One region of the Bradyrhizobium sp. CCGB12 genome, then DNA from elsewhere that is predicted to be linked to it. Evidence: riboswitches for the same ligand, from Rfam matches in the RefSeq annotation. Region 1 holds a riboswitch; each other region holds the start of a gene.
What was found. A riboswitch is a leader RNA that binds a small molecule or an ion and turns the genes downstream of it on or off. The one in region 1 is predicted to bind cobalamin.
Positions count from the first base shown of each region.

Region 2: it holds a riboswitch for cobalamin, as region 1 does, so the genes downstream of both, metE (5-methyltetrahydropteroyltriglutamate--homocysteine S-methyltransferase) here and NLM27_RS18785 (DUF1636 domain-containing protein) in region 1, are expected to answer to the same signal.
Region 3: it holds a riboswitch for cobalamin, as region 1 does, so the genes downstream of both, NLM27_RS19600 (TonB-dependent receptor domain-containing protein) here and NLM27_RS18785 (DUF1636 domain-containing protein) in region 1, are expected to answer to the same signal.
Region 4: it holds a riboswitch for cobalamin, as region 1 does, so the genes downstream of both, NLM27_RS39365 (TonB-dependent siderophore receptor) here and NLM27_RS18785 (DUF1636 domain-containing protein) in region 1, are expected to answer to the same signal.

Region 1 covers NZ_JANADO010000001.1:3,962,364-3,970,006, forward strand. The annotation lists gene cobG (precorrin-3B synthase) at 1-595, opposite strand, end outside; gene cobN (cobaltochelatase subunit CobN) at 592-3,840, opposite strand; gene cobW (cobalamin biosynthesis protein CobW) at 3,840-4,874, opposite strand; gene NLM27_RS18785 (DUF1636 domain-containing protein) at 4,871-5,245, opposite strand; cobalamin riboswitch at 5,340-5,562, opposite strand; gene cobO (cob(I)yrinic acid a,c-diamide adenosyltransferase) at 5,603-6,238, shown strand; gene NLM27_RS18795 (cobyric acid synthase) at 6,461-7,643, shown strand, end outside.
Region 2 covers NZ_JANADO010000001.1:5,488,546-5,496,188, forward strand. The annotation lists gene NLM27_RS25385 (FkbM family methyltransferase) at 1-225, opposite strand, end outside; cobalamin riboswitch at 4,671-4,863, shown strand; gene metE (5-methyltetrahydropteroyltriglutamate--homocysteine S-methyltransferase) at 4,966-7,290, shown strand.
Region 3 covers NZ_JANADO010000001.1:4,169,083-4,176,725, forward strand. The annotation lists gene NLM27_RS19585 (transglycosylase domain-containing protein) at 1-1,301, shown strand, start outside; gene NLM27_RS19590 (DUF1214 domain-containing protein) at 1,311-1,889, shown strand; gene NLM27_RS19595 (DUF1254 domain-containing protein) at 1,886-2,470, shown strand; cobalamin riboswitch at 2,832-3,041, shown strand; gene NLM27_RS19600 (TonB-dependent receptor domain-containing protein) at 3,356-5,641, shown strand; gene NLM27_RS19605 (helix-turn-helix transcriptional regulator) at 5,938-6,255, shown strand; gene NLM27_RS19610 (SRPBCC family protein) at 6,252-6,734, shown strand; gene NLM27_RS19615 (MAPEG family protein) at 6,781-7,194, shown strand; partial or broken gene NLM27_RS19620 (hypothetical protein) at 7,237-7,643, opposite strand, start outside.
Region 4 covers NZ_JANADO010000001.1:8,544,508-8,552,150, forward strand. The annotation lists gene NLM27_RS39350 (DEAD/DEAH box helicase) at 1-500, shown strand, start outside; gene NLM27_RS39355 (alpha/beta fold hydrolase) at 647-1,672, opposite strand; gene NLM27_RS39360 (PepSY domain-containing protein) at 1,938-3,383, opposite strand; gene NLM27_RS39365 (TonB-dependent siderophore receptor) at 3,386-5,662, opposite strand; cobalamin riboswitch at 5,770-5,965, opposite strand; gene NLM27_RS39370 (amidohydrolase family protein) at 6,787-7,643, shown strand, end outside.

The DNA of each region.
Region 1 (7,643 bases):
GCCCGCCCGTGATGCCGCCGGACGCGATGAACCAGCCTGCAAGCGCAAGCGCCGTGCTCACGGCCCCGCCACGCCCAGCGGAACGGCCGAGCCTCGCACCATCGGCGCGCACCAGGAGCCGGCCAGTGCGATCGCGTTCAATCCGCACATCGGCGGAATCGCCCGCCAGCACGCGCGACCTCCCGTCATCGATGGCGAAGCCGAATTTTGTGGGGAGCTCGAGCCTGCTGTCGGCAAGCGCCTCTTCGAGCTCGGCGGCGAGCGCTTGCGTCTCATCGCCGGGGCTCCAGAACGGCGTCACCAGGATGTTGCGGCGAGCTTCCGTCTCCGGGTCGGGATCGAGCAGTCCCAACCGCGCGAGGCCGTCGAGCAACGGCCGGTGGCTCTGATCGCTGACACCCCTGATCTGGAGATTGGCGCGGCTCGTGACGTCGATCAGGCCATTGCCGAAGCGTTCGGCAAGCTCCGCAAGGCCAGCAATCTGCGCTGCCTCGAGCCGCCCCCCGAACGGGCGCACGCGAACCACGAGCCCGTCGCCCGATTGCATCGGCCGCAGCGCGCCGGGACACCAGCCCTTGACCGCGGAAGCGCTCATGATGCCTCCCGCAACGCAGCCGCGATCGAATTGCGGCGCGTTCGCCAGAGCGAGGCCTCATGCAGGCGCGTGAAGCAGGTCTCCATCGCGGCGAGCGCCGCCGGATTCTCGCGCGCCATGAAGGCGCGGATGTCGTCATTGCCGAGCGTCGCATCGTAGTAGAGGTCGAACAGATGCGGCGGCACGGCGCTGGCAAGATGCGCAAAGGCGGCCATGTGCTCGAGCGTCGCAGTGATCTCGGCCACCCCGCGAAAACCGTGGCGCAGCATGCCCGCGATCCAGGCCGGATTGGCCGCGCGCGCCCGGACGACGCGCGAGATTTCCTCGGTCAACGTGCGCGCGTGCGGCTGGTCGGGGCGCGTCGTGTCGAGGTGATAGAGCGCCGGCCCTGCCGCCCCGAGATGCGCCGCTGCGGCCGCAACACCGGCTTCATGCGCGGCATAGTCGGCGGCGAGCAGCAGATCGGTTTCCGGCAGGTCCTGCACATGGACGAAAGCGTCAGCGGACGCGAGCCGCTGTTCGATGCCGGCGCGATCCGGCTGCAGTGCGCCATCCGCGGAAAATGCCCAGGACGACGCCGACAGCCAGGCTTCCCCGGCGGCATCACGCGTCTCGGGCGTGAAGGCATCCGGGATCGCCGACAGGCCGACGCCGTATTGTCCGGGCCGCGGCGCGAATACGCGCGAGGTGCGATGACGATAGGGATTGTCGTCGCTCTCGTCCTCGCGGCTCGCGAGCGCCTCGGCTGCAGCTTCGAACAATTGCGCAAGGCCGGAGAAGACATCGCGGAACAGACCCGAGACGCGCAGCGTGACGTCGATGCGGGGGCGGCCGAGCTCGGCCGGCGCGATGATGTCGTAGCCGGTGACGCGGCCGGAGGCGTGATCCCAGCGCGGCGCAAGGCCGGCGAGATGCAGCGCCATCGCGAATTCCTCGCCCGCAGTACGCATCGTCGCCGAGCCCCAGAGGTCGACGACGAGGCCCTTCGGCCAATCGCCGTGATCCTGCAAATGACGGCGGAGCAGCTCTTCGGCGAGCTTGATGCCCTGCGCATGCGCCGATGGCGTCGGCACCGCGCGCGGATCGACGGCGAAGAGATTGCGCCCCGTGGGCAGCACGTCCTGGCGGCCGCGATAGGGCGAGCCGGACGGCCCCGGCGCAATGCGCTGGCCCGCGAGCGCGGCGCGCAGAGCATCGCGCTCCGCCTCGCCGCAGGCTCCGCGGCCGAACACGTGCAGGCCGTCACCGAACTGGCTCTCCTTGAGATCGCAGACGAAGCGGTCGATCCGCGGGATCGCTTCGGCCGGAGCCGCCGATGCATCGAGGCCAAGATCATCTTCCAACCCGGCCGTACGCGCCTCGTCGCGGATCGCGGCGATCAGGCGCTGACGGCGGGCGGGATCGAGACCATCGGCCGTCGAGTATTCGTCGAGCAGGCGTTCAAGCCGGCGCAGGCCCTCCGGCACCGCCGAATTTTCCAGCGGTGGCGGCAGGTGACCGATCGTAACGGCGCCGATACGTCGCTTGGCCTGCGCGGCCTCGCCGGGATCGTTGACGATGAAAGGATAGATGACGGGGAGAACGCCGATCAGCACCTCCGGCCAACAGGCGGATGACAGCGCCACGGATTTTCCGGGCAGCCATTCCAGCGTGCCATGCGCGCCCATGTGCACGACGGCATCGCTGCCCTGCCCCTGGAGCCAGAGATAGAACGCGACATAGCCATGGCGCGGCGTGCGGGCGAGATCGTGATAATCGGCATCGCGCGCGGACGTATCGCCGCGCTCCGGCTGGACCGCGATGATCGAGCGGCCGCATCGGATCGCAGCGAAATGAAACGCGCCGTCGCCGCAGGTCGGATCATCCTCCGGCGCCCCCCAGGCTTGCGCGAGATCGTCTTGCAGAACTAGCGGAAGGCGCGAGAGCGCCGCGCGATAATCGGCAACGCTCCAGCTCAAACTCTGCTTCAGCAGCGCTTCACCGAGCGCATCGACCGGCGCAATGTCGAAGCCGACCGCCGCGAGATCGGACACCAGTGCTTCGACCGATGCCAGCGCGTCGAGCCCAACCGCATGCGCGATCTGGTGCGGCCGGCCCGGATAGTTCGATAGCACGATCGCCAGCCGTTTCTCGGCAACCGGCGTCTCCGCAAGGCGACGCCAGGCCGCGACGCGCGCCACGACAGCCTTTACGCGCTCCTCATCAGGCCGGTGCGCCAGATGCGAGAATTGCAGATCCGGATCGCGCTCGGCTGCCGACTTGAAGCTAATGACACCCGTAAATACGCGGCCGTCGACTTCGGGCAGCACCACATGCATCGCGAGATCACCGGGCGACAGGCCGCGGAGCGACTCCGCCCAATCCTCGCGCCGCGCCGTCGAAAGCGCGACCTGAAATACCGGACAGGACGCGGCATCGAACGGCGTCGTGCCATCGTCGCCCACGGCAGAGAACGCCGTCGCATTGACGATCGCCGCCGCAGGATTTTGCGCGAGATGCGCGCGCAACCAATCGGCGACGCCCGCAGCTTTCAGCGAGGTGACGAAGACGCCATAGGCGTCAAAGCCGCGCTCGCGCAGCGAGGCGATCAAGGCATCAACCGGCCCCGTATCCGCGGAGGTGAGATAGGAGCGATAGAACGTCACAAGCGCGAGCGGCTTGCCCTCACCCGCCGACGGCGCCGCAATGACACCACGTGCGGGATCATAGAATCCCATCTCGGGCACATTCATCTCGCCGACGACCGGGCCGGCATAGAGACCCGAGGCCAGCGCGAGCTGCGCAATCGCCGCCTGCGCCGCGACCGGACCACCGGTGTCGCAGAGCACCTTGAGCCGGCGCAGTGTCGAGACCGGCAAGGTCGAGTACGCATCGAGCCGCGTGTCATCGCGGCCGTCCGCCGGCAGCACGGCGACTACGATGTTGCGGTCTTTGGCGAGTTGTTGAAGTGCAGCCAACCCGTACGGCCAGTAGGACTCACCGCCGATCAGGCGCACCAGAATGCCGCGCGCCTGCGACAGCGTGCGTTCGATATAGGTGTCGACCGAAAGCGGATGACGCAGTTCCGCGAGATTGGCGAGCCGCAGCGACGGCAGGCTGTCGCGGCCACGACGCCAGCCGGCCGCGAAGGCGGCCAGGTCGGAATCCGAATACGAGAGCACCACGAGATCGGCCGGGTCCTGGCCGATGTCTCTTGGCGTCGCGGTCTCCTCGAGACCGCGGCTCTCGCGGAAGACGACGTGCATCAGATACCAAGTCCTGCCTTGATGGAGGCCTCGTCGATATCGCCGTGCTCGCCGATCACGACGAGCTTTGATTGCCTGATATTTGCGCCCCAGGGCTTGTCGAACTGGTGTCGCACGCGCTCGCCGACCGCCTGCAGCAACAGGCGCATCGGCTTGCCCGCGACCGCGATGTAGCCCTTGGCACGCAGCACATTCTGCTCGCGCGCCAGCCGCTGGACCGAGGCGACCAGCGCATCGACGTCAGCCACCTCCGGCAAATCGATCACGACGGAGGCAAAGTCGTCGTGCTCGTGCTCCTCCTCCCCGTCATGATGAGACGGGCGCGCGGCAAGATCGTTCTCCGCGGCAGCACCGAGACCGAGGATCACGCGCGCATCGATCGCGCCGTCGGTGACAGGCAGCATCGGCACGCGGCGCGGCATTTCGGCGGTGATCGCGGCCTTGGCGGCTTCGATCCCTGCGCTGCCGGCAAGATCGGCCTTAGTCAGCAGCACGATGTCGGCGCAGGCGATCTGATCCTCGAACACTTCCGACAATGGCGTCTCGTGATCGAGATTTTCATCCGCTGCGCGCTGCGCTTCGATCGCAGCCGGGTCCGGCGCGAAGCGGCCGGCAGCCACCGCCTCGGCATCAGCCAGCGCGATCACGCCATCGACGGTGATGCGCGAGCGGATCTCCGGCCAGTCGAACGCCTTCAGCAGCGGTTTTGGCAGCGCCAGGCCCGAGGTCTCGATCAGGATGTGATCAGGCCGCACCGGGCGCGCCAAAAGCTGCTCCATGGTCGGAATGAAATCGTCGGCGACGGTGCAGCAGATGCAGCCATTGGCGAGCTCGACGATGTTCTCTTCCGGGCAGTTGGCGTCGGCGCAGGACTTCAGGATCTCACCGTCGACCCCCTCGCTGCCGAACTCGTTGACGAGCACGGCGAGCTTCTTGCCGCCCGCATTGGCGAGCAGATGCTGGATCAGCGTCGTCTTGCCGGAGCCGAGAAAACCGGTGACCACCGTGACAGGGACTTTTGCGAGCGGGTTCATTCGGCGGCCTCCGGCACGACGGCAATGGGGGGAATGCGGGCAAGCGATTGCTTGCGGAAGATTTCGGGGCGGCTGCGCCAGGGCACGAGGCCATCGGGCGCGGCCGCGTAGGCCGCCGCGCCGGCGACGACGTCGTGTGCATTCACATCCGACAGGCGGCCATAGACATAGGACCAGCGGCCGGGCGCGCTCAGCGCGACCGAACAGCCCTGGCTGCAGGCCGACAGGCATTCGACGGGAACTACATTGACGCCGTCGGGTACGCCGGCGTCAAGGATCGCACCATGCAGGCGCTTGCCGGGCGTGACGTCGCCCTCGCCAAGCGTTTCGCCGGCACGGCAGGTAATGCAGACGTGAAGTGTGACCGTCATCGCCTCTTCCAGAATAAACAGCGGGAAGCGAAGAGGCGCACGGACCGCTTTTCGAGAGGCCCGTTTCCCCGTCGCGGAACACCCCGTCCGCCGGTCCAAAATCGTCCGCGCTGGCAGGTCTCCCGGCTTGCGGAGCAGGGTTTTGCCCTTCGATCCCCGCCTTCCCGATTCCCTTTCGGGAGTCAGTGGCTTCGGGCATCTCTCCGGTCACGGTCGCGGGGGCGGCTGCATTTTGGACCCAAATCTTGCCGATTCGGACCCTATCGCATTCCCTCTTCGCCTGTCATAGGACAGGAACCAACGCCGGCCCACCATTTGCCGCCGGCCGCCACTTGTCAAGCCGAAGGACCGGGACCGATGACGCCTGAACCGGATGCCCAAACGGGCGAGGAAACCGACGCCCGCCACGCCCAAAAAATGGCGAAGAAGAAGGCCGCCCGCGACAAGATCATGGCGACCAAGAGCGGCGACAAAGGCCTCATCATCGTCCACACCGGCGCCGGCAAGGGCAAATCGTCATCCGCCTTCGGCATGATCGTCCGCTGTGTCGCCCATGGCTTTCCCTGCGCGGTCGTGCAGTTCATCAAGGGCGCCTGGGATACCGGCGAACGGCGCCTGCTCACCGGCCATTTCGGCGAGCTCTGTCAGTTCCACGCCATGGGCGAAGGTTTTACCTGGGAGACACAGGACCGTGCCCGCGACGTCGCGGCCGCGCGCGCCGGCTGGGAGAAGGCCAAGGAGCTGATATCGGATCCCAATTTGCGCATGGTCGTGCTCGATGAGATCAACATCGCGCTGCGTTACGACTATCTCGACATTGCGGAAGTCGTCGATTTCCTGACGACGCACAAGCCGCCGACGTCACATGTCGTCCTCACCGGGCGCAATGCAAAGGATGAGCTGATCGAGATCGCCGATCTCGTCACCGAGATGACGCTGGTCAAGCATCCCTTCCGCTCCGGCATCAAGGCGCAGGCCGGCGTCGAGTTCTGAAGCATGATGAGATTAGGTTCAAATGCTGCAACGAAGGAGGTGCGCTCCCTCCCCCGCCTGCGGGGGAGGGCTGGGGAGAGGGTTTCTCCGCAATCGAGAACCCCCAAGAGGAGAGAGCCCTCACCCGGCGCGTTGCGCCGACCTCTCCCGCAAGCGGGAGAGGTGCATCGAGCCTGCGGCCGCCTGATTCAACTCAATCCCAGTGCGCTTTAGAAGACACCGATGGCGCGCGCATTGATGATCCAGGGGGCCGGCTCGGACGTGGGCAAGTCGCTCATCGTCGCCGGCCTCGCGCGCGCTTTCACGCGGCGCGGCCTGCGCGTATTTCCCTTCAAGCCGCAGAATATGTCAAACAACGCGGCCGTCACCGTTGATGGGGGTGAGATCGGCCGCGCCCAGGCGCTTCAGGCGCTCGCCGCCGGTGTCGAGCCGCACACCGACATGAACCCGGTGTTGCTCAAGCCGGAGACCGACGTCGGCGCACAAGTTATCGTCCACGGCAAGCGCATCGCAACCGCCCGGGCGCGCGACTATGCGGCGATGAAGCCGTCACTGATGGGCGCCGTGCTGGAGAGTTTCGAGCGGCTGAAAGCACGGGCCGATCTGGTGCTGGTGGAAGGCGCCGGCAGCCCGGCCGAGGTGAACCTGCGCAAGGCCGACATTGCCAATATGGGCTTTGCGCGCAAGGCGGACGTGCCGGTCGTGCTGGTCGGCGACATCGACCGCGGCGGCGTCATTGCCCAGCTCGTCGGCATCAAGACGGTGATCGATCCTGACGATGCCGCGATGATCCAGGGCTTTGTCATCAACAAGTTTCGCGGCGATCCCACGCTGTTCGACGACGGCTACAGGCTGATCGAAACAAAGACCGGCTGGCTTGGTTTCGGGGTGCTGCCCTGGTTCGCACGCGCCGGCGAGCTGCCGGCCGAGGATGCGCTTGGCCTGAGCGACGCGCGCAAGCCGGGCCAGTGCAAGATCGCCTGCCTTGCGTTGTCGCGGATCGCCAATTTCGACGATCTCGATCCGCTCAAGCTCGAGCCTGGTGTCGATCTCATGATGGTGCGTCCGGGCGATGCCATTCCCGGCGATGTGAGGCTGGTCATCATTCCCGGCTCCAAATCCACCCGCGGCGACCTCGCCTTCCTGCGCGCGCAGGGCTGGGACATCGATCTCCTCGCGCATCACCGCAGGGGTGGCCACGTGCTCGGCCTCTGCGGCGGCTATCAGATGCTCGGGCGCAGCGTCGCTGATCCCGATGGCATCGAAGGCCCTGCCGGGGACACGCCAGGCCTCGGGCTGCTGGATGTGACAACCGTGATGAGCCCGCAGAAAACGCTGACGCGCGTTGCCGCCGTGCACGCCGCCACGCAGCAGCCGATCGAGGCCTACGAAATCCACATTGGCC
Region 2 (7,643 bases), 1.5 Mb from region 1:
GACCGCGATTTCGAAGAGATTGACCTTGTCGAGATACGGACCCATGTTCTTCTTGAATCGAGCGCTCGCTCGGGGATCCGGCTCAAAGCAGTATAGTTGGGCGCCTGAACACAGTTCGAGAAACTGTTTCGCGTCCGTTCCATCGTTGCAACCGATGTCCAGGATAACCGGATTTGGCTTCTGAAGCAGCGAAAGGATATGCTGATGTTCGTCGACTTTTTCCATTGGCGCGGTGATCCACTGAAGCTTCCCTCTTCTAAAGCGGAATCACACGCGATGCGCCACGATGCAACGCATATCAACGTATATAGTCTATATCAACGTATATGATCGCAATGTCGGCCTGACAGCCCAGCATGGTCCTTGTAGCTACGTCACCTGTTTTCGAGAAGCCAAGGTCGAGTTGCGCGCTGGCGATTTATCTATCGTGACATCAAGTCATTGACAGCACCGATTTCACGCGCCGGACAACCGCATTGACCAGAAGGCCTGTGCTCAGTACGACAAAGGCCATCATAACCTGCCCACCGGCGCGGATGCCGCGCAAGAAGGCGATTTGTTCCTACGGCCGCGCGGCGTTATCGACGATACCCGCCAGCGCGCAACTCAAATGGTCGATCCACCCCATCTATCCCGATCAAGGTCAATCACCGGCATGCTGAAGCCGCAGCTCGACAGGCATGATGTGTCAGTGGCGCGTGAACGTGAGGCCAGCCCAACCGCGGCCAATGCAATGCCACAATTGCAAGGCGACGTGCCGACTAATCGGCGACATCGAGCCAATCGACGCCTGCCTGTACTTCCATCAAAAGCGTTTGCTTTGCGTATGGATTGGCGGAGGTGTTACGCGAAGCAGAATTGCGCACTGGATTATCTCTCCAGCACATCACGATCGCGCCTGCATCTGTGCAAGCAAGATAGCTGCCTCGGAAGGTCCCAACCCAACGATGCCTACGAAGCCGGGTGGCGGCATCGGAATATCCCGATTAATGGGCTTCCAAAGATGCAGGCAGTACCGACTGTTATTCACGTATTGCGAATGGGGCGGATGCAGCTGCATCACACATTCCTCTTCGTCCCAAAACAGGTCCTTAACGAAACACATCTCGTCCCAATTTGGACAACGCCGTGGCGTCGAGACGGAGACATGCTCCCAGCCTGGGCGGACCAGTGCGGTGATGTTGAGCTTACAGCCACAGGGCCCTTGCACAAGAAAATGGCCACAAGGACCTGATCCAGGAGCACTCGCAAGTCGGCCAGATCGTATGCGCCCCGTCTCAAGCTTTTCTATGATCTGCGATCGCACACTCGCTCCTTTGGTCGGCGCATATCGTTGAATCCCGCATAGATGACGTTATTCGCCATCTTACCAAGAGGCTCCGGCTGCGCCTCAGCCCCAAACTCAGGCACTATCGCCCGGGATACCGACGCATCTTAAACCACCAGCTAAGAGTGGTTGATGTCGATCATCACCCACTCCAATGACGTCTATCGAACTCTGATGGCTTCTCTCCACATTCCACGAAGCCTCTCATCGTCACACCGAGACGGTGCTTGCACGTTTGCGCCACATCGCCTGCTGTCAGGTGCCAGTTGCTGCACGACAGCGTGAGCTTGATGGGGCTTTTGTCATACAATGAGCGTGACCGACGAGCGCCTACCGGTTCAGTAGTAGAGAGAGACGCTACATTATGTCGCTAACCATCCCTGGTCCATTCAAGACCTGGCAACGTAATTGGTAGCAACGGAACTCCTATCTGGTCCCCTCACCCAGTTTGGTCGCAAACACGATGATAGCTCATCGATCGTGCCTCCCAATGTAAGTTGGTCGTTCGAATGCCCTCGCTGCCCCCCCGAGCCTGAAACAGTGACAATAAGTCATCTGTGTGGCGCCACGAATATTTTACGCTTGGTGCCGACGAGCGCTTCCATCGTCTGTGCAGACAGTCACTAGCTCCTTGAAGATTTGCTCTGCCTTGACGCGAGACTTTCCAGGATAGGGAGGATCGCCTCAGCTTTAACTTCTTGTCCGACCGACTCGTCGCGACCCCGCGCAGTAACTCATGAGTCGCTCTGGAAACGCATCCCTCCAAGTTTATCGTCTCCGATCGCCAACCGTGTCCAGAGTAATGTGGCGCAAGATTGCGCGCAGATCAGTAGTAAAGCCGTTGGATTTCGGCACCGCGCTGCAGTGTGACAAGACCGCGCGTTGAGTATTCACAAGAAGTGTTTAACCGCAACTGATCGCTCTAATAGCCAACGCTCGGCCGGGTATAGCCGGCTGTTGATGCGTTCGCCCGGCCTCAGACTGTAACTTGCTTGGCATGCTCAAATTGAGCGCGGCTATATCTTTGAGGGGCAATACTGCAACTGGCCCGATTCTCGCAGGAGCGTCGACTAACCTGTCGAGTGTGATTGAGTTCGAACGTTGACTTATCCTGCAGCGATCGCCGATGCACGACGCAAGCGTCACTTACCGATATATCCGAGGCGGCAGTGGCGATCTCTACGGCCCCACAACACGGTCCATTTCATTCTGGCGTGGAGCTCCCAACTACAGGTGAACGACTGGCGATGACCCTTCAATTTCACCGAGCCGTCGAGCACCTGGAAGTATGGAGCGCAACTGGCCGTAGTTTCTCATTTGTGATCACCTATGCGACCCCGACCGGCCCCGGCTTTCACGGACGTTCCGGCTATGTGGCGTCGTGGCGACCGCTTGGCGATAGCCGTGGCGCCATAAAAATCGGTGGTTCGCCCTTCCGAACGTTCGCCACGGCTGAGGGGGCTTGCAATAGGATGCTCGAATACCTGACGGGGGACAACTGATGTGATGCTGAACAAGTGCGCCGTGCTACGGAGCCTTGACCAAGAATGTCCTGCAGCCTTTGGCGCTCGAGGACACCTTCCTGGAATGTCTCACCAGCAGACTTCTCGCCCAGCCGCCATCAAGCTGCGAGAACATCCTTAAACATTGCCGCATTGCTTGAGCGCCTTTCGGCCGATAGCTCCCAGCGAATGAGGAGAAGCTAAGCCGTGCAGGCATACTTCTGTTTGAAAGGACGCCTTCTCGTGTCGGTGATGTCCGGCTTAGGACGTCTATGTCGATAACCCGACAATGGCGTAGCTAAATCACTCTGCCGGCCGGCTCAGACGCCGCTTTTCTCAGCGCTGTGACGTTCTTCGCATGGCATGCCGATTGCCGATGATGACCGTAGCCGCCAATGCGACGCAGGTCTCGCTGGAGCCAACTCAGCAGCATATGTCGCCATGGCTCTTGATCAGTGTAGGAAGAACGCTGCCCCATGAGACAACCGACGCTCAAACGCAACACCGCCTATTGCAGATCACATGGCAATGATTCGCGACCGAGGAGGGTTTGGAACTACGGGCTGATTGCAGCGCTCCTTTTTAATGCGCTGCTCTGGGCTGGGATATGGCGGGCAGTCGCGATGCTCTTTCACTGAAATGCTCTTCAAAACTTGCAGCCCGGATGTCCGTGAAGCTGCCAAACTGCTAGCGGCCTCAAGGCCCGAGTTGGTCGACGCGCCGCTTTTCCGGATGCCAAGGCTTCACGCCTCTTGGAAGAAGGTGCGTACGTAGCCAGCAAACGGTCGATTAAGCGACTGGTTCACCATCCAATTCCGGTCGGAGGGCACAAACCGAGGGCGCGACCAGCTAGCGGCGGAAGTCTGATCACCGGTCAGTTCCGCGGTCGTGAGCCAGGGCGCCAACCTCGCCGTCGTCGGCGACCCGCTCGAGGCTCTGTCGGGAAGCTGCGGAGCACTAGAACTCTGGGCTTAGGTCTGGCTCGCGCCACTTCATGCACGCTACCAGTTTTGGGCGGCCGCACTAGCACGTCATACTCTTTGGCGAACTTGAACAGCCACTCTCGATCTTCGCTCCCAACAAAGATGCCATCAGTTCGCGTTGCTTCCGCACGGCCGCGCCAATGATCGCGATTTACAACTTACTCTTTATGGCGCTGTGCATGCAACAAATGCGACGCCGGTGCTCCGTACCTTTACATAATCTGGTTTGCCGCAACGCGACTCCGTCCGAGATGCGCTCGGCGCAAACACTCTCCCTCGTAGTGATCGCAACATTCCGTCGCGTTCTGATCAAATGCTATGTGTACTTCGCGACGCTCTCGATAGCATCACGGCTTTTCGACACGAGATCGCCACAACGCCCTGCCCCCAGTCCGACAGAGCGCGCCAGGCTTCATTGCCGTTCCGTCAAAGTGAGATGAAATCGCCCAGCAGGCACATGCCGCCTCAGATTCGCGCCGGAACGCTCTTTTAAAAGGTCCTCCACGGCTTCGTCGGATAAGCCGCGTCGCGACGCCCCGAATTGATCGAGACTCCGAAGTCGAAGACCAGACGCCTCTGCCTGCGCACCCACTGTTTCCGATGACCACACTTCGCGACCATGATCTGGCGGTCGCCAGCAGCCAGCCGATGGCAAACGGTACCGGAGACGTGTGAAGCCCGCGCGCGCACAAATGGTCGGCAGATATTTACAATCCACTCGGGCGGACGTCACGAGGCTTGGCCATGCGTTGCGGCTCGGATCAGATGTCTCCCCATTTGGCGTGTGTCCAATCGGCCAGGAGGATGCGGCCGCGATGTTGAAGGGTTGACGAAACGATTGTTTTGCAGGAAGTTGATTCCGTCCGAGGTTCTCTGGGTCTCGCTTGATCCGGAGCTAAGAGGGAAGCCGGTGTGATGCCGGCGCTGCCCCCGCAACTGTAAGCGGCGAGCCGCTGTCCAATATTGTCACTGAGGCCGGTTGGCTTCGGGAAGGCCGGACAGCAGCGATGATCCGCGAGCCAGGAGACCTGCCCCGGCAACGATTTCGTCCACGGGCGGGGTGTCCCGGTGGTGCGTCAAGCAGTTGCCACTGCGGCGGCCTGTACCTGCGCGCATCCACCTTCGCCTCGCCTCCAAACATGGGGTTGAAGCGATGTCCAACATTTCAGTTCGCGTTGCAACGCTGGGTATGCCGCGCATCGGTCCGCGCCGCGAACTCAAATTCGCGGTTGAGAGCTACTGGGCCGGTAAGTCAAGCGAAGCGCAGCTCTTGGAGGCTGCGGCCGGACTTCGTCTCGCCAACTGGGCCCGGCAAAAGTCGCTCGGCGCGACCGTCATTCCTTCGAACGACTTCTCGCTCTATGACCATGTGCTCGATACCAGCGTGATGGTCGGCGCGATTCCCGACGTTTACGGTTGGGTGGCAGGGCCGGTGTCACTCAAGACCTACTTCGCCATGGCGCGCGGCGCAGAAGAATATGCAGATCGTGGGCATGCCGATCATCGACACGGCGCGGCAGCGCAGGAAATGACAAAGTGGTTCGACACCAACTACCATTACATGGTCCCGGAACTTCGCAAGGACCAAACCTTCAAGCTTTCCTCGCGTAAGCCGATTGAGGAATACGAGGAGGCAAAGAGCCTTGGATACCAGACGCGCTCCGTGCTGGTTGGACCCGTCACCTTCCTGAAACTCGGCAAGAGCGCAGATCCAGCGTTCAATCCACTGTTGCTGCTGGACCAGCTTCTACCGGTCTATGTCGATGTCCTTCGTGAACTAGCCGCGCGAGGTGCGGAATGGGTTCAGCTCGACGAGCCCTGCCTAGTCCTTGACCTAGACGAAGCATCACGCGGCTCATTGCGGCGGGCATATACCCATTTCGCAAAGCAGGTACCCGGCCTCAAAATCATGCTGGCTACCTATTTCGGGAGCCTCGGCGACAATCTCGATACAGCCTTGGCCTTGCCCGTGGCTGGCGTTCACGTCGACCTGGTTCGGGGCTCAGATCAGTTGAGCCTCATCGCCGCCATAGCCCGGAGCGATCTCGTTCTCTCACTTGGAGTCATTGATGGGCGAAATGTCTGGCGCTCCAATCTGCCGGACTTGTTCAACAAGCTGGCGCCCACTATCGCAAAGCTGGGTCATGACCGCGTCGAGATCGCTCCTTCATGTTCGCTGCTTCATGTCCCAGTCGACCTGGAGCTCGAAAGCGATCTCGATTTCGATGTAAAGAGTTGGCTGTCGTTCTCGGTCCAGAAAATCAAGGAACTGGCCACATTGGGAAGTGCGCTCGCCGGCAATCATGCCCATGTATCTCGCCGCCTTGCGGCTTCCAAACGGGCGGCCGTGGCTCGCGAGAAGTCGTCTAAGATTCACAACGCCGATGTCACCCGACGTATGACGACGATTGGCCAAACAATGCGTCGCCGCGACAGGCCGTACGCTGAGCGTGTCGAGCTTCAGCGCGCGCGATTCGCCTTCCCAGCGTACCCAACGACGACGATTGGATCATTCCCGCAGACTGCGGAGATTCGTCGTGCCCGTGCGTCCCACGCGCAGGGAACGTTGAGTGACGCGCAGTACGAGCAGTTTCTCAAAGCGGAAACGGCGCGTGCAGTGAGATGGCAGGACGACATAGGGCTCGATGTGCTCGTGCATGGCGAGTTCGAGCGAAATGACATGGTGCAGTATTTCGGTGAGAAGCTATCGGGCTTCGCCTTCACGAAACACGGCTGGGTTCAGTCCTATGGCTCACGCTACGTCCGTCCGCCGATTCTGTTTGGAGACGTCTCCCGTCCGAGGCCGATGACGGTCGACTGGTGGCGCTATGCGCAGTCGATGACCGAGAAGCCGGTGAAGGCAATGTTAACTGGGCCGGTGACCATTCTGAACTGGTCGTTTGTTCGTGATGATATCCCCCGGAGCAAGGCTTGCGTACAGATCGCGCTCGCGATCCGGGACGAGGTGGCCGACCTTCAGAACGCCGGAGCAAAAATCATTCAGATAGACGAGGCGGCGTTGCGTGAAGGATTGCCGCTGCGCAAGTCACAGTGGAAAAGCTATCTCGATTGGGCCGTAGACAGCTTTCGCATTTGCTCTTCAGTCGTTGCAGACGAAACGCAGATTCATACTCATATGTGTTATTCCGAATTTAACGACATCATTGATGCTATCGCGGATATGGATGCCGACGTCATTTCGATCGAGACGTCGCGATCGAAGATGGAACTGCTGGACGCCTTCAGGAGCTACAAGTACCCAAATCAGATCGGTCCGGGCGTCTATGACATCCATTCGCCGCGCGTTCCTGATACGGCCGAGATGAAACACCTCCTGACGCTCGCGCGCCAACAGCTCTCCGACTCTCAACTATGGATTAATCCCGATTGCGGCCTGAAAACCCGAAAGTGGGAGGAAGTGCGTCCGGCCTTGGTTAACATGGTCGCAGCTGCCCGGGAGCTACGAGCGGCAACCTGATCTCTGCGGATCGAACTTTACCCTTCCGTTCACGAGAAAAACCCGGCGCTTCGCGATCATTAGACCGACTGAAAAGCACTACGCCTTCACGTGAACGGGATCTTGTCACGGGGCGGACATCGAGCTCCTTCCGCGGCGTGCGGTAGGACGGCGGTCGACGCTGGTCTCGCACTACAAATGCCGCGGCACACCAGAGGCGCGAACTCGGCGACGGCAATTCCTCGCTGGCGCCGATTTTGACGAACACGCGACGCTCGTCATTGAGGGTGACCGTCGGATCATAGCTAGCCGGCTGCGCATCACTGGCAACGATGCTCCCGCCTAGGGCCGATCGACATTCAGGATTCCCAATC
Region 3 (7,643 bases), 210 kb from region 1:
TCCCGAAGTCCTACACCGAGCGCGTCTTCGTGGTCCGCCTCGCCATGGACGCCAATGTGCAGAAGGCGGCAGAAGACGCGATCGAGAACCAGCTGCGCCAGTTCGGCCGCGACTATCACGCGACGCAGGCCGCAACCGTGGTCTCCGATCTCGACGGCGGCATCCGTGCCATGGTCGGCGGCCGCGACTACGGCGCCAGCCAGTTCAACCGCGCCACCGACGCCTACCGCCAGCCCGGCTCCTCGTTCAAGCCTTACGTCTATACGACCGCGCTTCTGAACGGCTTCACGCCGAACTCGATCGTGGTCGACGGCCCGGTCTGCATCGGCAATTGGTGCCCGCAGAATTATGGCCATTCCTATTCCGGCTCGGTGACGCTGACGCAGGCGATCACGCGCTCGATCAACGTCGTGCCGGTGAAGCTGTCGATCGCGATCGGCCAGAAGGAGCAGCCGAAGGCGCCGAACCCGGCCAAGATCGGCCGCGCCAAGATCGTCGAGGTCGCGCGCCGCTTCGGCCTCAAGGCGCCGCTGCCTGATACGCCGTCGCTGCCGATCGGCTCTGACGAAGTCACCGTGCTCGAGCACGCGGTCGCCTATGCGACGTTCCCGAACCGCGGCAAGGCGGTGACGCCGCATTCCGTGCTGGAGGTGCGCACCGGCGCCGGCGACCTGGTCTGGCGCTGGGACCGCGACGGCCCGAAACCGCGGCAGGCGATCCCCGCCTCTGTGGCCGCCGACATGGCGGGCATGATGAGCCACGTCGTCAGCGAAGGCACCGCGCGCCGCGCTGCCCTCGACGGCATTCCGACCGCGGGCAAGACCGGCACCACCAATGCGTATCGCGACGCCTGGTTCGTCGGCTACACCGGCAATTTCACCTGCGCGGTCTGGTACGGCAACGACGACTACTCGCCGACCAACCGCATGACCGGCGGCTCACTGCCGGCGCAGACCTGGCACGACATCATGCTCGCGGCGCATCAGGGCGTCGAGGTCCGGGAAATCCCCGGCATCGGCATGGGCCAGAAGCTGCCGCCGCAGCATGTCGGCAACACGCAGGCCAATGCGGCGCCGAAGGTGCCGGAGACCAAGCCCGGTCCGCCGCCCGTGCTGACCAAGCGCGGCGCCGACATCCTGGTGCGCGTCGAGAAGCTGCTGGATGATGCGGCCAAGACTGCGAACAAATCGTCGGCCGCCGACATCAACCCGGCCAAGCCGTCCTCGTCAACGAGTGCGCTCGCCTTCCCGCAGAATTATGCGGAAGAGAACGCCAACGCCTCCGCCCCGCGCAAGAACTGATCGAAACCCGTGCGGCTGATCCTGATCACATTGACGGCCCTTCTGCTCGCGAGCGTGGTCGGCGTCGGCGCGACCTGGATGACGACGACGCGCGGCACCGAGATCGGCACGCTGACCATCGGCGCCTGGACCGCGCGGCCGCGCACCGGCACCGCCGACGTCGATCCCTATTCGCGCGCCACCATCGTGCGCAACGGCGAGCTGCCGATCGGCACCGGCGACGGCGTCGCCTTCACCGCGACGGCCGACGACAAGAAGAAGGCGCTCGACGGCCGCTGCGACGTGATCGTCTCCGGCGTGACGCCGCCGGCGCGGTTCTGGACGCTGACGCTCTACGACCGCAAGGGCCACCTCGTCGCCAACTCGCTGCAGCGCTACGGCTTCACCAGCCAGGAGATCGTGCGGCAATCCGACGGCTCGTTCGAGATCCGCATCGCCTCGCGCTCGCGCGCCGGCAACTGGCTGCCGACCGGCGGCATCGAGCGCTACGCCCTGATGCTGCGCCTCTACGACACCCCGGTCGGGGTCGCCACGCGTACCCAGCGCGATGCGCCGATGCCCACCATCAGCACGGTGGGCTGCTCATGATCCGCCTGCTGTTCACCATCGTCGCCGGCATCGTTCTGGGCCTCGTGGTCCATCTCGTCAGCGTGCTGGCGCTGCCACGGATCGCGACGCAGGATGCCTATTCGCGGCTGACGCCGATGACGAAGCTCAACGGCGTCACCCAGCTTCCCCTCGCCGATCCGCAGACCTCACCGATGCCGTTCATGGACCCGGCCTTTGCGCTCGCGATCTGCCGCTACGACCTCACGGGCGGGCCGCTCAAGCTCACGGTGCCCGTCAGCCAGGCCTACACCTCGGTGTCGTTCTACACCCGCAACGAGATCGCCTATTACGCCATCAACGACCGCTCGGCGGGCCGCAAGGTGATCGAGCTCGACCTGATGACGGAAGCGCAGCACAACGAGCTGCCCGAGGACGAAGAGGTCACCGCGGCCGACCGGCTGATCATCGATTCCCCAAGCACGACGGGCCTGATCGTGATGAAGGCGCTCGCCGCCGAGCCGGGCCTCATGCCGCAGGCCCAGGCCACGCTTCAAGCCGCAACCTGCGCGCCGCAGACCGAAGCGCCCGCCAAGGCCGAAGCGCCGCGCGGCCGCCGCTGAGCAGGCCGCTTCGGCGGCGCAACAACAAAAACATGAAAAACAACCCCATGCACAGTAGCGAGGGCGTTGAAATCATTGCGCTCTTCGGTTGACGATCAGAAGCAGCCGGGCCGCGCGCCTTCGCCCCTTTGACACGTCGGGCAAAACACCGGCATATTGGCATCATCGAGAGTTTGTCACACCCGCGCGGGAAGCCGTCCGCCGCGGGTGTTTTCATGGTGGTGTCAACGATTCGTTTGAAGTGAGACACGGATTTCTACGTCGGCCCGTGCGGGTCGAGCAAAACTGCAACACAGTGCCGCCATCAGACGACCCGCCGGCTAAAGTCTCCGCGCGAATGTTGACGCGTATAGTGCCAGATGCCAGTTTCGTGATCGGTAGTGTCCGCGAGGACAATCCAAGGGAATGCGGTGCGTCCGTTACGGCGGGCAATTCCGCGGCTGCCCCCGCAACTGTAGGCGGATAGCCGACGGCCAAACGAACCACTGGAGCCCCGAATTGGGCCTCTGGGAAGGCGGTCGAAGGCGATGACCCGCGAGCCAGGAAACCTGCTGCCAGCCATGAGTCACGCGCGAACGCATTGGGCGGGGTGCCCCGATGTCGGAGGAGTAGCCAGCGCATCTGCCGCCTAGGGCGAAGGCAGATGACAAAGGCAACCGCGGTGACAGTTTGTTTGCGTCGCCGCAGAGCATTGTCGTGCAATATCATTTCGTTTCTGGCATTGCGCCGGAGTTTTCGCGTGTTCGTATCGGTATCTCTCAGGGCTTCGCAGGCCAAATTCGGGGCGCTACACCTGCCCTGCTCGCCTTAGCTCTTTCGACATCGCTGTCCTCAGTGGCGACGGCACAGACTGCGGCTCCCGGTGCCTCCCAGGAGGTCGGACCGGTGATCGTCTCACCGGCCATGTCCAAGCCGGCTCCCGCCGTCAGCCCTGGCAATCAATGGTCGCGGACCGCGCGACGCGTCCCGGCGCGTAACCGTAGTGGTGCAGTGGTCGCGGCTCCGGCGGCGCAGCCGTCAAGCGGCCCGGTGCAGACGCCGCTCAACACGGCCGCCGTTACCGATGTCGGCTCTCGGCTCGGGATCACGGCGCGGGAAATGCCCGCGACCGTCGAGGTCATCAGCCAGCAGACGATGCAGGATCAGGGCATCAGGACCACGACCGAGGTCGCCAAGGCTGCGGTCGGCGTCACCGGCGGCGATGCGCCCGGCGCGCCCGCGATCTTCTCGATGCGCGGCTTTTCCGGTGACCAGCTCAGCACGCTCTACAACGGCATCCCGATCGGGCCCTCGACCATGACCGGCCGCCCCATGGATGTGGCAGGCCTCCAGCAGGTCGAGATCATCAAAGGGCCGGACTCGCTGGTGGCGGGCCTCGGCGCGACCGGCGGCGCAATCAACTATGTCACCAAGGCGCCGCACACTGGCCCGATCGTCAACGACGCCTTCACCTCCTACGATTCCTTCAACGGCTACCGCGCCGGCTACGGCTCCGGCGGCAGCACGCTGATCAACGGACTCGATTATCGCTTCGACATCAGCCATTTCAACGACAAGAGCTTCATCGACGATGCCTATTCGAAGCTGAGCAATGTCTCCGGGCAGTTGAACTATCGCGTCAACGACAGCCTGAAGGTCTGGGGCGCGGCCGAGTACAGGCAGGACAAGGACCGTTTCTACTGGGGAACGCCGATCGTGCCGGCGAACGCGCCGGGCGTTGTGCCGACATCGGGGATCGTCTCCGGGACCTGGAGCAATTACTACCTCGGCGGCGGCACGCCTGTTACGCCCACCATCGACGCGCGCACGCTGACGACGAATTACAACGTGCTCGACAATCGTAGCGGAGCGGGCGAGCTCTGGCTGCGGTCAGGCTTTCAATGGGACATCACCAACAACGTCTCGCTGAAGAGCCAGGTTTACGGCTATGACGCCCATCGGCACTGGTTCAACAACGAGATCACGTCGTTCGACCAGACCGTCGGCAATTTTGCCGGCGCGCAGAGCATTTATCGTGAGCGCCTAGCGCTGGATCACGCACAGCGGCTCTACGGCAACATCACCGACCTGACTATCAATTCCGATATCGGCGGCATGGACAATCGTTTCGTCGCAACCGTGGCCGCGAGCAACAACCAGTTCAACGTCTCGCAGGACACGCTGTTCTTCAGCGATTACGTCGATTTGCTTAATCCGGACCGCGGTCTTTATGGTCCACGAAGCGACGAGAAGATCTACACCCGCGTCAACACCGCCTCGCTGTCGTTCGAGGACCGGCTCAAGCTGACATCGACCTTCGCGCTTATCGGCGGCATTCGCTTCGAGGACATCAAGCTAGACCGCACGCGCTACTCCCCCGACGGCGTGCTGCGCACCGACCGCGGCTATCCGTTCTCGAAAGTGTTCAATCCCGTCACCGGCCGCGTCGGCTACACCTGGGAGGTTACCCCGGGCGTCATGCTTTACAGCCAGTATGCGACGGCGGCCGACCCGACGGTCGCCAACATCTTCATCCTCGCGCCACAGGTGCCGTTGCTGCTGACGACGTCGCGAACCTACGAGACCGGCGTGAAAGTGCAGTCGGCTGACAAGCGCACCGAGTTCACCGCGTCCGCGTTCGATATCGAGCGCAAGAACGTCTACGTCCCCGAAAGCGGCATCGTCTTCAACGTCGCCGGCAAGATCGCCTCCAAGGGCATCGAGCTCGCCGCAGCGACCAATCCGTTCGGCGGGCTGAAGCTGTGGGGCAATGTCGCCTTCGTGCAGTCGCGCTTCGTCGACTTCAGTTACGTCGACGGCAACGGAGTGTTCCAGTCCTACTCCGGCAATACGCCGCCCAATGTTCCGAACTTCGTCGCCAATGCCGGTGCGTCCTACCGCTTCGAGACGGCCTTACCGGTGGAGATCGGTGCGTCCATGCGCCATGTCGGCGACCGCTTCAACTACCAGGACAATCTGGTTGTCATGAATGCCTACACGACCTTCGATGCGTTTGCGTTCGTCGACATTCCAAAGTCATATTTCACGGGTGTCGAGAAGACGCGGATCAGTTTCCGCGTGAGAAACCTGACCAACAAGCTCTACGCGGCGTGGGGCGATCCCGGATACACCGACCAGATCATTCTCGGTGCGCCCCGCAGCTACGAGGTGGCAGCGTCGTTCAAGTGGTAGTGGTAGCGCGCAGCCGGCAAGGCGCGCGCGATCCGATCTTCATGCGGGATCCTCGCCTTTGAGCGATGGCCCGCCGGCGCCGCGCACCCGATATGAGCGAGTGACCGACACAGACACGCCAGACTGCATCTCTGCCTGGCGGATCGCGTCTCGTTCGAAGCCAAAATGAGACTACTATTTTGTCGCTCGGCACCGATTGACTCGATAATTAGTTTACACTAATCATAAGCTACAACTAATTATCTCTCTTGCTACTGGAGGACCCGCAGGCATGACCGGCGCCGCGCGGGGTAGCTATGGCTAAAGACAGCGCGCAACTGGCTGCTCTCGGCGATCCTACTCGCAGGCAGATATTCGAACTGGTGGGCGCCCGGCCTCGCACAGTCGTTGAAATCACGCGCGAGCTGACCGTCTCACAATCGGCCGTATCACAGCATCTCAAGGTTCTGCGCGAATCCCGCCTGGTTCGTGCTGAGCCGAAGGGTGCCAGCAACGTCTATCACATTGATCCAGCAGGGCTCGGCCAGATGCGCGCGTGGCTCGACAGATTCTGGAGCCACACGCTGGCAGCTTACAAAGAAGCCGTAGAAAAACCACGGGAGAACCAGCAATGAACGCACGTATATCGGCTGCGCCTATCAAACAGTCTATCGTCGTCGAGGCGCCCATCGAGCGCGCGTTCAAGGTCTTCACCGAAGACTTCGGAAGCTTCAAGCCGCGCGAGCACAATCTGCTCGCTGTTCCCATCGCAGAGACCGTGTTCGAACCTCACGTGGGCGGACACATCTATGATCGAGGTATTGACGGCAGCGAATGCCGCTGGGCGCGTGTGCTGGCCTTTGAACCGCCCCATCGCGTGCTTAGCTGGGACATCAGCCCGCGCTGGCAAATCGAGACCGATCCCGACAAGACCAGTGAATGGGAGGTGCGGTTCATCGCCGAGACGCCAGGCCGGACCAGATTGGAGCTGGAACACCGCCACCTCGAACGGCATGGCGAAGGCTGGGAAGCCGAGCATGCAGGCGTTGGAAGCGATCAGGGCTGGCCGCTCTACCTTCGGCGGTTTGCCGAGCGCATGGCGTGCGAGGCCTGACGCTCGCTTGTCCAATGCGACGTGATCATTGATGGCGGAGGTCCGTATGGCTGCTTACTCGTTCAGCATTGCAGGGGTGCTTCTCCTTTGCCTCATATCCATCGTGCTTGCGGTGCATTCAGGGTCGTCCAAGGGTCGGGCGGGAGCCCTCTCCGGACCTGTCCTGCCGGCAGATGACAACAACCTGCTTTACCGCATCGATCGCGTCCACATGAACGCGGTAGAGGCGTTGACGCCGTTCGTTGTCCCCGCTGTGCTGGCGATGATGGTGCGCGTGAGGCCTGCTACGCTTGCAACGCTCGTATGGGTCTATGTCGCGATCCGCCTGATCCACGTTGCGGTCTATTTGCGTGGCGGCAAAGCTGCCAAGGGTGGCAGCATCAGAACCATCCTCTATGTTGCCGGAGCGTTCGTGACGATCGCCCTTATTATCACGACGATGGTGGCGGCCATCTGGTGAGGTACCTCCACCCATCAGCACAAGGCGATCGTTCAGACTTCAGAAGAATCCGACCAACCAGGTGCGGATGCCGTAGAGCTCGAAGCAGTGCGCGCCATAGCCGAGAATGTAGCCGAGCGCATCGCGATTGGCGAAAACGGGTGCGAAATTCAGGAGGCGTCCCGATTTCGGAGCGGGCCGCCGCCGCTCGATGATAATCCTTGCGCGAAGAGGCCGAATGCCAGGGTCGCAAGTCCGCTGACGACCGAGCCGCCCAGGAGTACGAGCCGGGCGTCGATACGATCGGTCAGCGTCGTCAGCACGGGCACCGCGAGCATGTAGCCGAAGGCATCGCCGCTCGCCATCAAGCCGCCTTCGGCAGTGGACAGATTCCACGCCGGCATCAGGTGCTGGGCCAAGTTCGCCGAGAGTGTCACGTGCGGTGGCGGATTGCCGATCTGGCCGATGCA
Region 4 (7,643 bases), 4.6 Mb from region 1:
TCATTGGCGCTCCCGGCATCACCGCCGACGATGAGCACGCCATCCTGTTGCCCGAAGATGCGGGTCGGCAGGGGCTCGAGCCGGCCGTACGGCGATGCGTGAGCATCGACGCAGAAGCTCACTGCGTCGCCGAGTGGTTTCTCGACCGGAAAAAGGCCGGGTACGAGTGGTCGCAGATGGCGTGTCTCTACCCCGAGCACTGGATCGGCGGGCGGGTCGCGCAGATACTTGCGAGGCACGACGTACCCATCGATATGGCCAAGGACAATCGCAACAGGGTTTCGATCAAGCGGGTAGCGGTGCGGTTTTTGAGCATGCACACCGCGAAAGGGCTGGAGTTTCCCTGCGTCGCTATTGCCGGCCTGGGCTTGCTCGGCCGCCACGGCGAGACCGTCGAGGAATGCGTCCGGCTGACCTATGTCGGGGTGACCCGGGCGACTCACGAGGCGCTCCTGACGTACTCGAGCGAGTCGGCATTGGTGCAGCGTTTGATCGCTTAAAGCATGATCCGGAAAAGTGTGCAGCGGTTTTCCCTCGCGACAAACGCGGAACGCGTTTGCGCGGAGATCAAGCTCGACAACCTAAGGCGCGATGACGGTTCACCTGATCTCATCGCGCCTTGGACTGACGCCGCGCAGGCGCTCCCCTACGCCGTCGTGCCGTCGATCGAGCGGCGGATCACCCGCTGCACCTCCGCATTCGACAGAAACAGATCATGGTTGATGATGCCCCAGCCTTCCTGGGAGGCATCGATCACGCGCACACCGAGCCGCGCGATGACGGCCTTCTCGGCGGCGCCGACCCTGGTCATTCCACCTGCAATTTGTCCCGACAGTGCGAGCGCGCGATCGTTCGTCGAAGCGATCACGACGATCTTGCCGGCAAGCGGACCGATGCGGTGGATCGCCGACGTGAACACGTCCATGTCGATGTCGGGCGAGGCAAACACGACAGCGCCGATCTTGCTCGTAACCGTGTCGCCGTATCGCGCATAGAGCTGACGCAGGCTTTCGAGTGTCAGCATGGTTCCCATGCTGTGCGCAACGATGTGCACGCGGCCGCCGCTTGGCGCCGACACCAGCGCAGAAAGCACACGTTCGAAATCGTCGCGAGACCACATCGCGCTGTCGCGGTCATAGGCATAGTCGAACAGTCCCGCCTTGGAGGGCCAGGAGAACGCCATGGTCCGGCCGCGGAACTTGATCCCATCGGAGAGATGGGCGGCATCCAGCACGGCCGTCTCGAATGTCTGCTTGAAGCCGTGCACATAGATCAGCACGTCTCCTCCGCCGGCCTGCGCGGCGAGATCGCCAGCGTCGGCCGACACCGGTTCGATCCGATCAAGGCGCCAATCGCCGAGTCCAACCGAGGCGAGAGAAAGACGGCTCTCGTCCGGCGCCACCAGCCTGGCTCGCGCGACCGTCATGCTGGTCGCGCGTTCCGGCCCGAACCAGGGTTTCGTGCGGCCGCCGTTGACGGGCTTGCGCGTGGTGGTGACAAGCAATGTGGGGTCGACGGAGAGCGACGATGCGTCGAAGCGCGCGCCGGTCGCGCCCAAGCCGGCGCAACCGCCGAGCGCGAGAGCGCTCCCTGCCGACAAAAGTCCGCCGAGGAGAGCGCGGCGCGAAACGGAATAATTGGAGTCGCGTTGCAGAAGACGTCGGACGATCACGCGGAACCTTTGGGAACTTTGCCCACCGTAAGCCGCCCCGCCTAGCTCAGTGAATGACAATGGGGGCGAGAAGACGGCGGAGCAGCTTCGCGGTCGGTTGCATGTTCCTGGCGTCCGCGTTCCTGCCGCGGAACTACGAGCGATGCAGCGAAGTTCCGTAACTGACTGCGTCGGAGCAAGCGCCTGAACGGGCGGGTCGCGGGAGAGGAATGGTCGTTCGGCGAATCGCTGGAGAGTAACGGGCACTGTACGAAGCGGATTTGCTTCAACTGCGCAGATAACGCCAGCCGACGACGACACCGCTCACCGAAACGATGGTCCCAAGGATCGACAGCAGCCACACCACGATGTCCCAGGCCGGGCGATACACCAGCAGCAATCGAAAATCGAAACTGTGCAGCGCGTTGAACAGCCAGCGATATGTGCGCCGGCTGCTGTCCACGCGGCCAATGATGTCGCCCGTGACAGGGCTGATGTGAAACCATGTTCTCGCGTCATCATCAAACACGGCGCGCAGCACCGGCAATTCGCGGTCGTGATGATGTGCATACCAATAGGCGTCGTATTCCCTGAGGGTTAACCGTTCCACGATGCGCGCTGTCGGCAACAATTTTGTTGCGGCAGTCCAGAGGCGATCCTGCGGAAGTGTTGCCGATTGGCCCGACGTCACATCCAGAGGTCTTTGCGTGCCATCACGCGACGCGGCGATCATCATCGCGCTGCCATCAAGCCAGACAAAGCGCGCTTCGACCACGGCGGATTGCGGCGTTGGCAGCTTCGTCGCAATCGTCGGCGCATCATGGCCGGCATAGCGTTGCAGCACCTCGCGCGCCGTGTTGCGGCTTGCGAAATATTCGCCGGGATTGAGCGAAAGCCAACCGGAGAATGTCCAGGTCAGCACGAAGATACCCGCGATCAGGCCGGTGATGTGGTGCCATGCCATCCAGCCACGATAAGGCGTGATCCTGCCGCTCGCATAGCGCCGCTTCAGGCGTACGCGAAGGATGCCGATCCAGATGCCGGTGACGCCGATGATCAGGCAGATACCGGAGATCCAAAGCACGACCAGCCGCCACAGCGGCCCATCTTTGCGCAGCACGGTCGGATAGATCCAGTGCGGGATCGAGCCGAGCCAGTTCCAGACGCGTTCGGTGTGGTTGGTGTCGAGCGCGATCTCGCCGGAGCGTGAGGAGACATAGAGCTTGGTACCGGCATTGTCGCCGAGCGTAATGATGTAAAGCGGTCGCAGCGGATCGTAGCGGGCCGTCACGCTCCATTGGTCCCGATCGATGAGTTCTTCGAGCTGCGGCGATGTACTTGCGGGATGATGTTGTGCGACCGCAAGCGCCTGCTGTTCGGAAACACCGGTGATGTCCCGGCCATCGGCTGCAGAGATCGCCCGCCGCTTGCCGTCCCAGCCGGCTATCCGATACACCGGCTCGTCGGCCAGCATGGAAAGCCGAAGATCGCGCGGATAGCGCGTGGCGCCCGCCGTCTTCATCGCGTCGTCCGGCGACAACGCCACTTTCTCCCATTCAATATCAGGAAGCGCTGCCAGCCTTTCCTTGTCGGAAAGGCCGGGAAAAGCGACGTACATCATCACCACGCCGGAAACGAACCACATGGCGAAAAACAGGCAGGTGACGATGCCGACCCAGCGGTGGCCGATGTATAGCCACCGCCGAAGTGTGCGTTTCAGGGTTCGTGCCACGCTCAGAACTTCACGTTGACCGCGAGCTGCGCAGTGCGTGGCATGCCGAGCAGCCACTGAGTGGTGCCGCCCGACATCGTGTACACCTCGTCGAAGAGATTGTAGATGCGGAACGACACGGTGGTGTTGAGATCAGGCTTCCATTGCACGCCGGCATTGACAATGTTGTAGGCCGGGCGTGTCACCGTGTTGGCATTGTCCGCATAAGTCCTGCCGACGATCTGTACGCCCGCGTTGGCCGACCAGTTCGGTGCAAAAGCCCAGGTCGCCCAGATATTGGAGACGTTCTGCGGTACATTGACAGGTACGTTACCGGCATAATTCGCACTTCCGCCGCCGACCGCCTGCACGAAGTCATCGTACTTCGCGCGCAGGAAGGCGGTATTGGCATCGATTCGCCAACCATAATCGAGCAGGAAGCCGACCGATGCTTCGACGCCGCGCGATGATTGCTGGCCGACCTGGACGGTCAGCGAAGGAATGTTGGGGTCGCGTGCCAGCAAGTTGTTCTTCACGATCTCATAGCCGGCCAGAGTCCATTCGCCGCGGCCGCCCCAGAACGATTGCTTAACACCAATTTCGATCTGTCTGCCGGTGGCCAGGTCGAAGCTCTTGTTTGCGGAGGACAGTGAGATGAGCCCTCCGACCGGATCGACCGCGGTGGCGTACTGGCCATAGAAAGCGAGATCCTTGACCGGTGTATAGACCGCTCCGGCGCGCCAGGTTGTCGAGGAGAACGATTTCTCGAAGTGGTTGGCCGGCGAGACATAGTCAGTGCGCGTGATTGTCGGTTCGTCCTGGCGGATGCCGGCAATCAAGGACAGTTGCTCGGTGACCGACAGCCTGTTCTCGGCAAATAGCGCATACTGGTTAGTCACACTGCCGTAACCCGGAATTGTGGCGTTTGGGCTGTTGAATACGCCCGGAACGAAATTGAACGGGTTGACGGACGACGAGCCGCCGTAGGGTGAATTGTTGGTGTGGGTAAAATTGATGCTGTTGACGTCGAAGCCTGCGACGAACTCATTGGCCATACCAAGGACATGCCCGCGGAATTTCGCATCCATGCGATTGCCGACCTGCTGCTGATCGTGAAAAATCTCGATGTAGCTGCTTCGGTTGATGAGGCCAGTGGCGGGGTTATAGGCGTAGCTTTCGACGTCCTTCCAGTGCCGCTTGGAGTTAAGATAGTAAAGTGTGTTCTGAACCGAAATTCCGTCGGCGATCTGCCATTCGGTCTTCACCTGATTCCAGCTGTCCTGGTAGCGGATGTGGCTGTCGCTGACGTTGTAATTCTTGAAACGTAGCGATTCGTCGAGCCTGCCGTTGATCAGCGGCGTGCCGAAGTAGCGCGAAGGGTCGCGGTCACCGTAGTCCGTAGACAGCGTCCAGGTGACGTCTTCGCTCTGCTTGATCTGGACCACGGCATGAAGCGCGACATTCGAGGTGTTGTCGCGATCGACCCAGCCATCCGACATGTTGCCGGAGGCGGTGATCCGATAGGCGACGTTCTCGCTGACCGGACCGCCACTGTCCACGGCAATTCGCCGCGTCGTGTTGCTGTCCAGCGAGACCTCGGCTTGGTTGCGGGAGATCCACAACGGCAGTTTTGAAACCACGTTGATGGCGCCGCCGACCGCGCCCGCGCCGTACAACACCGATGCAGGGCCGCGCAGCACCTCGATGCGCTCGGTCGACCAAGTGTCGAACGGAAAGGTCACCGTCCCGGCGCCGATATAGAGCTGGGTGCCATCATACAGCGTCATGACGGAGCCGAGGCCCGTGAAGCCGCGGGTATTGAACGAGACGCCGCCATTGCCCGGTGCCGGGCTCGCCGTGAAGCCGGTGGCGTTTTGCGTTACCGCGTCGACGATGTTCTGTTGGCCGCGCTCGGCGATGGTTTCAGCGGAGATCACCTCCACGCTGGCCGGAGTCTGCAGTCGTGTGAGGCCGAGCCGGCTGCCCGCCGTGGTCGCGCCGGTGAGGTTGAGCGTCGGCGCGGCGAAGACAGGTCCAGTCGGCGCGGAAATCGGTGTATCGGTGTTGGCAGCCATGTTGTGCTGCTGGCGCGAACGCGCGGCGCGGGCGGCAGCAGAACTGCGTCGGGTGCTGCGGGTACTCGGCGGCGTTGCCGGCGGCTGCACCACCACGGGGTCGAGCATCTGGACCGGACTTGCGGACTGTGCCCAGCCGTCTGTCGACAACACGAAACAGGAGAATGCAACTGAACGGAGCAACGCGCGGCGATGCCGTGGCGCGAAGATGGTACGGGAGGTCATCAATAGGACTCGCGATAACGTGGCACGTCACCGCGAACGCAGTCTGGCCACTGCCCCAAGAGGACGGCAGCCCAACACCCACCAGGACACCCCGCCCAATGTGCTCGCGTGTGACCACGACTGACGGCAGGTCTCCTGGCTCGCGGGTCGTTACCTGTCGCCGCCTTCCCAGGCCCGCAGGCCCAGTGGCGTTTGGCGAAGGCTCACCGCTTACAGTTGCGGGGGCAGCCACGGCGTTGGGGGATCCCCGCACCGTATTCCCTATTGATCTCCCGAAGGAGAACCGTCGCAGGCACCCTAGTTTTATTTGCAAAGGGCTGTCAACTAGCCGTCCCGAGACAGATCAACGCGCCGCACCGTCATCGGCCCGACGTGCCGATCGCTCAGCGTTCGTCCGGCAGCTCGACTCAGCGTCAGTCCCTTCTCGCAAAAATATTCCACTTTACCGAAATTCGGATTTGTCGTATGTGTCGCCCGTCCCGGCCCACCAAAGGGGCGGTCGTACGTCGTCACGAACGCGGGCTGGGATTGCGGTGGACGCGGGCGGCGTTGAAGGCGGGCTGTGGCGTGCAGGGCGAGATGAACCTCGTGAGCATGGCACGTCCTGCGAAGACGGACGGCGCCTGTGCCCTGCGAAGCCTCTTGGCGAAGCAGGGTCGTCCGCGTACGGCGAAACCGTGTGGTCCTGGCCGTCGTTGCTACGGTCAAGCCTTGGCGAAGGCGTCATCGCGTCAACCGGCGCGGTGTCGTGAATTTCGCAGGGGTGAGGGAGGCCAGAAGGAACTCGGCTCCCGGGAGAGCGCGGCATAGGCCGTCAAACCATCGCGCAGGGAAGGCCTGGTCTCGGCTGCCCTGTGTCTCCCCTGTGCACTGCGTGTGCATTCGTTCAGCGCAGGGGTCTTATGGGTGCCAGCCGGCGCCCGGTCTTCCCTGCGCCCTTTCTGGCGAGAGGGTGTGAAGAGGAGAGCGCAGCTCGGGCAGAACATGCCGCGAGGACGCGACGGCGTGTCTGCGAATTGCCTGCCAAATGACCTTCCGTGCGAGCATGATGCATCGGCCTCGGTGGAGGTGGTCGTTCCTTCCAGAATCTGCCTTGATGCGACTTCAGCGCGGAGGAGTGTGGAATGAGCAGCTTGGTGATCTCTGGTGGCCGGGTGGTGGATCCCGCGAGCGGGATGGACGCCATCGGCGACGTGGCGGTTGTGGACGGCAAGATCGCCGCGGTTGGCTCCTCGCTCGGCGGCGCGGAGCGGGTCATCGACGCCACCGGCCTCGTGGTCGCGCCCGGCTTCATCGATCTGCACGCGCATGGCCAGTCGATCCCGGCCGACCGCATGCAGGCGTTCGACGGCGTGACGACCACGCTCGATCTCGAGGCCGGTGTGCTGCCGGTCGGGTCCTGGTATGAGCGGCAGGCGAGGAAAGGGCGCGTGCTGAACTACGGCGCCGCCACCAACTGGGCCTTTGCGCGCATCGGCGCGATGACGGGCTCAAATGCGGAGAGCTCGCTGGAGGCGTTCGGCAACGCCATGCGCGACCGCCGCTGGATGGACAACGTCGCGACCGATGCCGAGGTCGCGGGCATCCTCGAGCGCCTCGGGCGGGGCCTGAACGAAGGCGGCATCGGCATCGGCATCTTGAACGCCTATGCGCCGGGCGCCGGCGTGCAGGAGCTGACGGCGGTCTGCCAGTTGGCTGCGGCCAAGGACGTCCCGACCTTCACCCACGTCGCCTTCATGTCGCGTATCGACCCCGAAAGCGCGGTGGAAGCCTATATCCGGCTGATCGGCTATGCCGGCGCCACCGGCGCGCACATGCATATCTGCCATTTCAACTCGTCGAGCAAGACCGACATTGCGCGCTGCCGCGTGCTGGTCGAGAAGGCGCAGGCGCAGGGCCTGCCCATCACGGTCGAGGCCTATCCCTACGGCACCGGCTCGACCGTGCTGGCGGCGGCGTTCTTCAGCGATCCCAAATTCGT